2 regions of the Pseudonocardia aurantiaca genome follow, and region 2 is predicted to be linked to the other one. Evidence: riboswitches for the same ligand, from Rfam matches in the RefSeq annotation. Region 2 holds a riboswitch; the other holds the start of a gene.
What was found. A riboswitch is a leader RNA that binds a small molecule or an ion and turns the genes downstream of it on or off. The one in region 2 is predicted to bind S-adenosylmethionine.
Positions count from the first base shown of each region.

Region 1 (4,954 bases), on a different contig from region 2:
GACGTAGGAGTCGATCACGAACGGCCCCGACCCCACCGCCGACGCGCACCGGGCGTCGTCCGACTCCGCGACGGTCGCGGGCGACAGGATGCCGAGGCTGTGGGTGGAGGTGCCCTGCAGGAACTGCACGTTGGGCCGGGAGAACGACACCGTGAACCGGGTGGGGCTCTCGACCGTGGTGCCCGCGTAGCTCGCCAGGTAGCCCTTGGGCAGCGTGCCGCGGGCCCCCAGGTCCTGCACGCGGTCGAAGTTGGCCTTGACCGCCTCGGCGTCGAGCGGCGTGCCATCGCTGAACGTCACGCCCTCGCGGAGGGTGAACGTGTAGGCCGTGGCGTCGGTGTTCGACTCCCAGGCCGTGGCGAGCCACGGCCGCAGCTCGCCGGTCTTCGGGTCCTGGTCGGTGAGGGAGTCGACGATCTGGCGCAGCGAGTAGATGGTGTCGTTGCTGCTGACCTGCTGGGGGTCGACGCAGCCCTGGTCACTGCTGACGGCGAAGCGCAGGGTGCCACCGGGCTGGGGAGTGCCCGGGTCGGCGCCGGCTGCCGGCGCGGCGCCACCGCCGCATGCCGTCAGGAATACGGCGGCGGCGGCCAACAGGCCTGCTCGGACGGGGAACGCGATCATTGGGGTCCTTCTACGGGCCACCGCACCGTCGTCGACGGCGCGCGCTCTGGATTCGGGGATCGTCGGAGCGTCAGGCCGGACAGAGCGCCGCGCTGGTGCGGCAGAGGTCGATGTGGTGGCGCCAGGCGTGCCACGTCGTGTGCAGCGGGGTGCTCCCCGGACCCGGCACGGCGACCTCCATCGCTCCCGGCGGTAGCACCCGTTCCCGCTCGCGCGGGGGGTTGCTGCGGCGTCGTCGAGCCAGGTCTCTCAGCCGCTCTGGATGGTGGCGGCCGTCGCCGGCCGCGATCCGACGGTACGTATCTGAGGAGCCGATTATCAAGCGCTTCCCGGGGAACTGTGTCGTGCGCCATTCACGGACCGAAATGACCGGACAGTTCCGCTCGCAAAATGTCCGACGCCGGCATTCCTTGACAGCAGTGGCAGTCGTCGGCCGTCGCTTGCCCAGCTCAGCGGGGCCGCGGCAACCCCAACGGGCGGGGTGCTGCACCCGCTGGCCACAGGGGTTGCCGGAACGGGTCCGCCGCGATTCACTGATGGCGTGATGCGCATGGTCCTGGAGCAGTTCTGGCCGGGCCGGCGAGGCGAGCAGTTCGACCAGTTCTGTCGCCCGGCCGCGTCGCGGCCCGGGCCCCACGAGCGCGCATTTCCTGCGCACTCCCATCTGCCCTGAGGCCGTGGCGCGGCCGCCCCGCGTCCACCGTCCCTCCCCGAACGGGAGATCCGCCGTGTCCGTCACCGACGAACTGCTCGCCCACAACGCCAGGTACGCCGCGTCCTTCGAAGGTCCCCTGCCGCTTCCGCCCGCCAAGCACCTCGCAGTCATCGCGTGCATGGACGCCCGGCTCGACGTCTACAGGATCCTCGGGCTCGAGCCCGGCCAGGCGCACGTCATCCGCAACGCCGGTGGTGTGGTCACCGACGACGAGATCCGCTCGCTGGCCATCAGCCAGCGGCTGCTCGGCACCGAGGAGATCATCCTCATCCACCACACCGACTGCGGGATGCTCACCTTCACCGACGACGAGTTCAAGAAGGCCGTGCAGGACGAGACGGGCATCAAGCCCGAATGGGCGGCCGAGGCCTTCGGTGACCTGGAGGAGGACGTCCGCCAGTCGATCGCCCGGATCAAGGCCAACCCGTTCGTCCCGCGCAAGGACTCCATCCGCGGATTCGTCTTCGACGTCGCCACGGGAAAGCTGAACGAGGTCGTGTGACGGTCGGGCGGGCCGGCTTGACCGGCCCGCCCGGCCGCCCGTACCTTCGCTGTCAGGTCAAGAGCGCCAGCGCCAAGCCCCGGCTCGCTGGCCGGCAACCCTCCTCCGCGGTGGGGTGCTCCGGGTGACGACCAGGCCGCCGTGCACCCACGGCGGCAAGCGCGGACCCGTCACGACACCGGGTCCTGAAGAGGGTCCGGAGGACCGTCATGACCGCTGTGCTGCCCGCCCGTCCCGCAGCCGCCGCCTCCACGCAGCCCCTCCCCCGGCTCATTGGAGCCGAGCTGGAGGTGCCGCTCGTCACCGGCGACCGCGTGCGCTACGCCAACCTCGACCTCGCGGCGAGCGCCCCCGCTCTCGCAGGCGTGGCCGACCACGTCACCGAACTCCTGCCCTTCTACGCGAGCGTCCACCGTGGGGCGGGCTACGCCTCCCAGGTGTGCACGGCGGTGCTGGAGCAGGCCCGCGAGACCGTCGGGCGGTTCGTCGGGGCCCGCGGCGACGACGTCGTGGTGTTCACCCGCAACACCACCGACGCGCTCAACCTCCTGGCCGGCTGCGTCCCTGGGCGCGTGCTGCGCCTCGACGTCGAGCACCACGCCAACCTGATCTCGTGGCGCACGGGCCGGGTGCTCCCCGCCGCGCCGACCGTGGCCCAGACCCTCGCCGACCTGCGCGCCGCGCTCGCCGCCGAACCCACCGCGCTGCTCGCCGTGACGGGCGCGTCGAACGTGACCGGCGAGATCCTCCCGCTCGCCGAGATCACCGCGATCGCCCACGCGGCAGGCGCCCGGGTCGTCGTCGACGCCGCCCAGCTCGCCCCGCACCGGCGGATCGACATCGCCGGCGCCGGCATCGACTACCTCGCCCTTTCCGGCCACAAGCTCTACGCCCCGTACGGCGCGGGCGCGCTGGTGGGGCGCCGCGACTGGCTCGACGACGCCACCCCCTACCTCGCCGGTGGGGGCGCCGTTCGCGCGGTGGCCGTGCCGAACGCCTCTGGCGTCAGCGAGGTGACCTGGGCGGCCGCGCCGCACCGCCACGAAGCCGGCACCCCGAACGTCCTCGGCGCCGCCGCGCTCGCGCAGGCGTGCCGATGCCTCGACGCCGTGCTCGACGACGCTCTCGACCACGAACGCGCCCTGCTCGCCCGGCTGGAGACCGGCCTCGCCGCCGTCCCGGGCGTGCGAACCCTGAACGTCTGGCCGGACGCCACGGACCGGGTGGCCGTCGCCTCCTTCGTCGTGGACGGGTACCCGGCCGGCCTGGTCGCCGCGGTCCTCTCCGCGGAGCACGGCATCGGGGTGCGCGACGGGAAGTTCTGCGCGCACCCGCTACTGGCCCGCCTGGCCGGCACCGCCGACGGCTGCGCCGTGCGGGCGAGCCTCGGGCTGAGCACGAGCACGTCCGACGTGGACCGGCTGGTGGAAGGCGTCCGCGCGCTCGTGGCGGACGGACCGGGGTGGGACTACGCGGTGGTCGACGGGCGGTGGACGCCGGTGCCCGACCCGCGCCCGGCCGACCCGCTGGGCGTGGGTCTCACAGGTCTGCTCGCGCCGGGCTGCGGGGGCTGACGCGAAACAGCAGAAGCCCTCAGACGCCCGGATCACCGGGATCTGAGGGCCTCCGTGCTGTAGAGGAATGCGGCGTCAGTCGAACTCGCCGAGCTTCACACCCGCGACGAACGCCTGCCACTCCGAGGCGGTGTACCGCAGGACTGGACCTGCGCCCTCGTCCTTGGTGTCGCGGACGAGACGGCCCCCGTCCGGGAGATCAGCGACCTCGACACACCCGCCGCCGTTGCCGTTGCTGGCGCTGGACTTGCGCCAGACCACCCCGTCCAGATCGATCATCGCAGCTCACCTATGGCCTTCTCGATGGCACGCGCCGAACCCTGCTCGTCCAGCGCGGACGCGCAGAGCCGGTCGAACACCACACTATAGGCGCCTACCTGCTGTGATCGATCGACATACTCCGCGCTCCACAGCCCTTCGAGCACCACCACCGCACCGCCCGGAGGGTCGGGCAGCCGGAACACCGTGAACGCTGTTCCCATCGCCGCGTGCGACCCGGCTGCGAATGGCATGAGCTGCAGAGACACTGTCGGCAGGCGAGCCACCTCCAGCAGCCGCTCCAACTGCTCGCGCATCACGGCCGGACCGCCGACCACTCGCCGAATCGCGGCCTCGTCGAGCACCACCCAGAGCTGCGGAGGACTGTCGCTCTGCAGGCGGGCCTGGCGCTCGCGGCGGATCGCCACCAGCCGCTCGACCTCCGCCGGATCCCGGGTCGGGTCGGCCGCCTTCGTGATCGCACGGGTGTACGCCTCGGTCTGGAGCAGGCCCGGCACGAGGTCGATCTGGAAGGCCTTGATCTCGGCGGCCTCCGCCTCCAGGCCGACGTAGGCGCGCACCCACTCCGGTACCCGGTGCGTCACCCGCTTCCGAGCCTCCCGAGCGACCCCGAGGATCTGCTCGGACTCGTCGGCGTCGACGCCGTAGAGGGCCAGCAGCGCCTTCACCTCGGCCAGGGCGATCGTCATCTTGCCGCCCTCGATCTTGCTGATCTTCGAGACGCCGCACTCGAGTTCCGCAGCGGCGTCGTCCCGGCTCACACCCGCCTGCTCCCGCAGACGTCGCAGTTCCCGGCCGAGCTGGAGGCGGCGAACGGTAGGGCTCTGTGCCACCCGGGGAGTCTGGCACGACCAAGCCAAGAAGTGATCTCGGCATGTCCGTTCCTAAGTGGAATGTTCTAGCTGTAGTGTGCCGCAATGGTTTGGTCGCCGGGCGATGTGCCGACCCGCAGTATCGACTTGGATACTGCCATCTTGGTCACCTCACCCGACGGTCACGACCACCTGGTGGACGAGCGCGTCTTCGCGGCGTCCTGGGACGGGCACTACCTCGCCCGATGCGGTTCCTTCGTGATCAGCACCGCGCTGACCGCCGGACCCGAGCCGCTGTGCCCGCTCTGCTTCCCCGGCCCGGGGGCGGCCCGGGAAGACCGGCACCACGAGCGCCTCGGCACGTGGACCCAGCTGGGCGGGGCAATCACCTGCCTGCCGGGGCTGCGCTGGCTGAACGCGTGGCCGGCGCAGGTAGCTGAAGCGTCAC
Region 1 is NZ_BAAAJG010000015.1:104,974-109,927, reverse strand. Features, by position in the region: gene ABD143_RS22665 (ABC transporter substrate-binding protein) at 1-624, opposite strand, end outside; SAM riboswitch class I at 799-893, opposite strand; gene ABD143_RS22660 (beta-class carbonic anhydrase) at 1,353-1,841, shown strand; SAM riboswitch class IV at 1,897-2,009, shown strand; gene ABD143_RS22655 (aminotransferase class V-fold PLP-dependent enzyme) at 2,051-3,415, shown strand; gene ABD143_RS22650 (DUF397 domain-containing protein) at 3,491-3,694, opposite strand; gene ABD143_RS22645 (helix-turn-helix domain-containing protein) at 3,691-4,527, opposite strand; gene ABD143_RS22640 (hypothetical protein) at 4,669-4,954, shown strand, end outside.
Region 1: another riboswitch for S-adenosylmethionine. It lies ahead of ABD143_RS22655 (aminotransferase class V-fold PLP-dependent enzyme); the one in region 2 lies ahead of ABD143_RS04170 (FAD-dependent oxidoreductase).

Region 2 (4,954 bases):
GTGGCGCTCCGAGAGCTCGTGCAGGCGGTTTCCCACTCGCCGGTAGCCCATCAGCTCCCCGTCGACCTGCACGAACCCGCGGTCGACCTTCTCCAGGTGGTTGATCGCCCGCAGCAGGGTCGACTTGCCGGACCCGGACGGCCCGAGCAGGACGGTCACCTCCCCCGCGCGCACGGTCAGGTCGATGCCGCGAAGCACCTCGAGCGCGCCGAAGCTCTTGTGCACCCCGCGCAGATCGACCATCGGAGGGGCAGCCGTGACGCCGGCCGGGGCCGTCATGCCGGCACCCGCTTGCGCAGGAGCGCGAACCCGGTGCGCACCGACGCCCGGAACCGCTGGATGGGCGTCGGCGGCACGGTCCGCAGCGCTCCACGGGCGTAGTGACGCTCGATGTAGAACTGCCCGATCGACATCACCGTGGTGAGCACCAGGTACCAGATGGCCGCCACGAGCAGGAGCGGGATGACCCGTCCGTTGCGGGTGTAGATCACCTGAACCTGGTAGAAGAGCTCCGACAGCGCCATGATGTAGACCACTGACGTGCCCTTGACCAGCCCGATCAGCTCGTTACCCGCGGTCGGCAGGATCGTGCGCATCGCCTGCGGAAGCTGGATCCGGCGGAACTGACGCAGCTTCGGGATCCCCAGTGCCGCGGCCGCCTCGAGCTGCCCCTGGTCCACCGAGAGAAACCCTGAGCGCACCACCTCGGCGGCGTAGGCGGCCTGGTGCAGCGCGAGTCCCAGTACCGCGGCCGTCACCGGGCTGACGAGGTCCATCGTGCCCACGGAGAAGAAGCCGGGACCGAACGGGATGCCGAAGCTGATCGCGCGGTAGAGCAGCGCGAGGTTGTACCAGAACAGCAACTGCAGGATCAGCGGCACCGACCGGAAGATCCAGATGTAGGTCCAGCTGACGGAGCGCAGCAGGGGGTTCGGCGAGAGCCGCATGACCGCGAGAACCGTGCCGAGGACGAAACCGATGACGATCCCGAGCACCGTCAGCTGCAGGGTCAGCACGACCGCCCGCAGGATCGACGGGGCGAAGAGGAACTGCCCGACCGTGGGCCAGTCCCACGCCGGGTTGGTGACGAGCGCGTTGATCGCCATCGCGAGCAGCACCGCGACGACCACGGTCGCCGCCCACCGCCACGGGTGCCGGGACGGAACGACGACGAGCCGTTCACCGGCGTCCTCGGTGGCGGCCGGTGGGCTGTTCGCGGTCACTGCCGCGGTATCGGGAGCTGCGCTCATCGAGAGCTCACTTCCTTCTCGAAGGGGTGCTTGCCGATCTCCTCGGCCGGCAACTCCGGGTCGTAGAGCGGCGTGTAGCCAGTGGCCAGGTAGAGGCCCTTGGCCTCCGGCTGGCGCGGTCCAGTGGTCAGGTAGATCCGGCGGTATCCGCGCGCGGTGATCTCCCGCTCGAGCTCGGTGAGCACCCGGCGGGCCAGACCCCGGCGGCGGTGCGCGGAGTGCGTCCAGATGCGCTTGAGCTCTGCGGTGTGGTCGTCGAAGCGGCGAAAAGCGCCCCCTGCCACCGGGTCGCCGTCGGTGAGCAGGAGGATCAGCCCGCCGTCCGGGGCGCCGAACTCCTCAGGTCGACGACGCATCTCTTCGCCGATGTCGCCGAGCGAATGCCCGTAGCGGGTCGTGTACTCGTGGTCCAGCTCGGTGAGCATCGGCACCACCAGCGGGTCGGTGTAGGCGACCTGGCGAACCTCGAGCGCGGGAGAACTCATCGCAATCCCTCGCTGCGCTCGGTCAGCGCTTCGCGGAGACGCCGTGACACTGATTCGCTCGCAAGCTCGCTCATCGCCCGGCCGCCGCCGCGGGCGCGCGGTCGATCACACCGGTCGCGAGGTCCGCGAGCACCCGTCCCAGCGCTGGGGCGAACGCGAGCCCGTAACCCGAGAACCCCGCTCCCACGACCAGAGGACCCGCCGTATCCAGCAGGAACCTCCCGTCGGAGGTCGACGTGCGGGTACAACCGATCGGTGTGGGCAGCCTGTGGTCGAGCCCCGGGAGGAAGGCGGTCACGTACTCCTGCAGCCTGCGCAGCTGCACAGGCTCCGGCGCGAACGCGTGCCGATGCGGGTGGGTCTGCGTCCCCACGCCGTGGAACCCGAGCTTCACGCGTCCGTCCGCAGTGGACGTGCCGTGGACGCTGCTGGGCCAGCCGTGCTCCGGACCGGTGTGGTGGACGAACGTCGGCCATGCGACGTGGTGAGGGGAGAACGGGGCGACCCCGCCTTGCAGCGGGAACGTCGCGGGCTGCTCCTGTGTCACCCGGAGCCTGGGCAGCTCGACGAGCCCGTCGAGCAGATCCGCGGTGCGCGCTCCCACCGCCACCACCGCCCGGCAGGCGCGGACTGGGCCGCGTGGTGTCTCTACCTCGACGAGATCGTCTCCGCGCACAGCGATCGCCGTCGCCGGCGTGGAACGGTGGACCACGGCCCCGTGCGCCACGGCGGCCGCGGTCAGAGCGGCGACGGCGTGATCGGCGTGAAGACGGCCGGACCGGTCCGGCTGGTGCAGCACCGGGCCGCTGAACACCATCCCCGGCCACCTGTGCGACGCCTCGTCGGCATCGAGCCACTCATGGGCGATGCCGTGCTCGCCGAGGGATCCGGCGAGCGCGCTCGTTCGGCGCGGATCACCGTGGTCGACGCCCCCGGTGATCTGCAACAGCGCTGCGCCCGTCTGGGCCTCCACCTCGCGCCACAGCGGCAGAGCTTCCATGGCGAGGCGCACGTACGGCGCCGCCGAGTAGGACGGCCGGTAGAGCTCCGCCGATCCGTACGGGAAACCGCGCGCACGCCCGGCCTCGAACTGCTCGAGCTGTACCACCTCGCGGCCCCGGCCGGCGAGCTGCCATGCAGCCGCCGCACCGACCACGCCGCCACCGATGACCACGACGTCGACGACTCCGGCGCGCGCGGACCGCGACGGGCGGCGCGCCGCCGGGATGTGCGGGAACGTTGGCATGACTGTCCTCCTACGACACGGACAGCAGGAACCCCCGGCACGGGGCGAATCCACTGTGGACAAAAGACGGCTCCGGCACCGCCGGAATCACCGTCCTACAGAGACCTGACCGAGGCGCGTCAGAGCCCACCCGTACGCGTCAGCGCACGGGAAGCGGGGTGGCCAGAAGGCCGAGATGGGTCAGCGACAAAGAGCGGCCTGCGTGCGGCACAGATCGACGTGCCGACGCTTCGACCAGGTGGACGTCAACCACGTCGACGACCGCGTGGCCGCCGGCCGGGCGTGCGATCGACGCACGATGTCTCCCATCGATCCTGGCGTTAGCACCCGGCGCCGTGAGGCACATGGTTGCTGCGGCTTCGACGAGCCAGATCTCTCGGCCGCTCTGGATGGACGACATCGAATGTAGGCGACCACCCGATGGATCTGTCAATGATGTGACGAACACACGGTGTATCGGGCGCGTCACGACCTGCGGCCCGTGGCCGGATCCGACGGGCCTCGGGTGAGTGGGGCGACGGCAGGGCATGCTCGCCGGTCCAATTGAGTGTTGATCGTTCGGTTTCGAGTATCTATGGTCAGCGCTGCGGCGGACGACGCCGCGGCGAGCCCCGCGCGGAACCGGTGCTCACATCGTGAACGGTGGAGGCTGACGTGCGCTGGTTCTACCGCAGCACCGGCAGCTGTCGCAGGCTGCACGTCGACCTGCTGCGCATCGCCAGCGCCTGCTGTCGCGTCTGACGCTGCGGGCCTCCACCCCGCTGCCGGAACGACCTGCCGACGTCCGGCACCCCCGGTGTGTACAGCGCCGTCGCACCGCGCCGAGCTGCTCCCCCTGATCCTCGCTCCGGCGTGCCCGTCGAGGTCTGCTCGCCCCAGCACGTGATCCCCTGCGCACCACGCCTGGCCTCCATGAAGGACATCCCGATGAGTTCGACCCCCCGTCCCGCCGTACCGCCACGGCGGCTGCCGGCCGCCGTGCTCGCCACCGTCGTGGCCCTGACCGTGGCCGCCTGTGGCTCCGGGAGCACCTCGGCGCCACCGGACGCCGATGCGGGGCCGCCGCAAGCCGGCGGCACGCTCACCTTCGCGGTGGGCAGCGACCAGGGGTGCCTGGATCCGCAGCAGGTCGGCAGCAACGACTCGATCTACTCCCTGCGCCAGATCGTCGACTCGCTCACCGACCAGAACCCCGACACCGGCGAGATCGTGCCCTGGCTCGCCACCGGCTGGCAGACCAACGCCGACGCCACCGCCTACACCTTCGACCTGCGGCCCGGCGTCACCTTCAGCGACGGCACCCCGCTGGACGCCACCGCCGTCAAGGCCAACTTCGACAAGGTGCCCCAGCTCGGCGCCCGCGGCACCCTCCCGAAGAGCTACCTGGCGAACTACCAGGGCACCACCGTCGAGAACCCGACCAGGTTCACGGTGACCTTCAGCGCGCCGAACGTGCAGTTCCTGCAGGGCAGCTCCACCCACAGCCTCGGCATCCTCTCCCCCGCCACCGTGGCCAAGACCGACGACGAACGCTGCGCCGCCGTGATCGGGTCAGGCCCCTTCGTCGTCCAGAGCTACACCCTCAACCAGTCAACCGTCCTCACCAAGCGCACCGGATACAACTGGGGCTCGGCGCTGTCGACGCACACCGGCGAGGCATACCTGGACGGGATCGAGTTCCGCGTGGTCCCCGAGTCGGGTGTGCGAACCGGAAGCCTGCAGTCCGGTGAGGTCGACGCCATCGGCAGCATCGGGCAACAGGACGAAGCCCCACTGACCGCCGCGGGCATCCAGCTACCCGCCCGGGCCAACCCCGGCATCCCCTTCGGGATCAGCTTCAACCTGAGCAAGCCGATCGTCTCCGACCCCGCCGTGCGTCAGGCGATCTCGCTGGCGATCAACCGGCCCGAGCTCGTCAGCGCCGTGTACACGTCCGAGACCAAACCGGCCACCAGCGTGCTCGCCTCCAGCAC
Region 2 is NZ_BAAAJG010000002.1:456,335-461,288, reverse strand. Features, by position in the region: gene ABD143_RS04185 (amino acid ABC transporter ATP-binding protein) at 1-279, opposite strand, end outside; gene ABD143_RS04180 (amino acid ABC transporter permease) at 276-1,250, opposite strand; gene ABD143_RS04175 (GNAT family N-acetyltransferase) at 1,247-1,735, opposite strand; gene ABD143_RS04170 (FAD-dependent oxidoreductase) at 1,806-2,981, opposite strand; SAM riboswitch class I at 3,284-3,377, opposite strand; gene ABD143_RS04165 (ABC transporter substrate-binding protein) at 3,909-4,954, shown strand, end outside.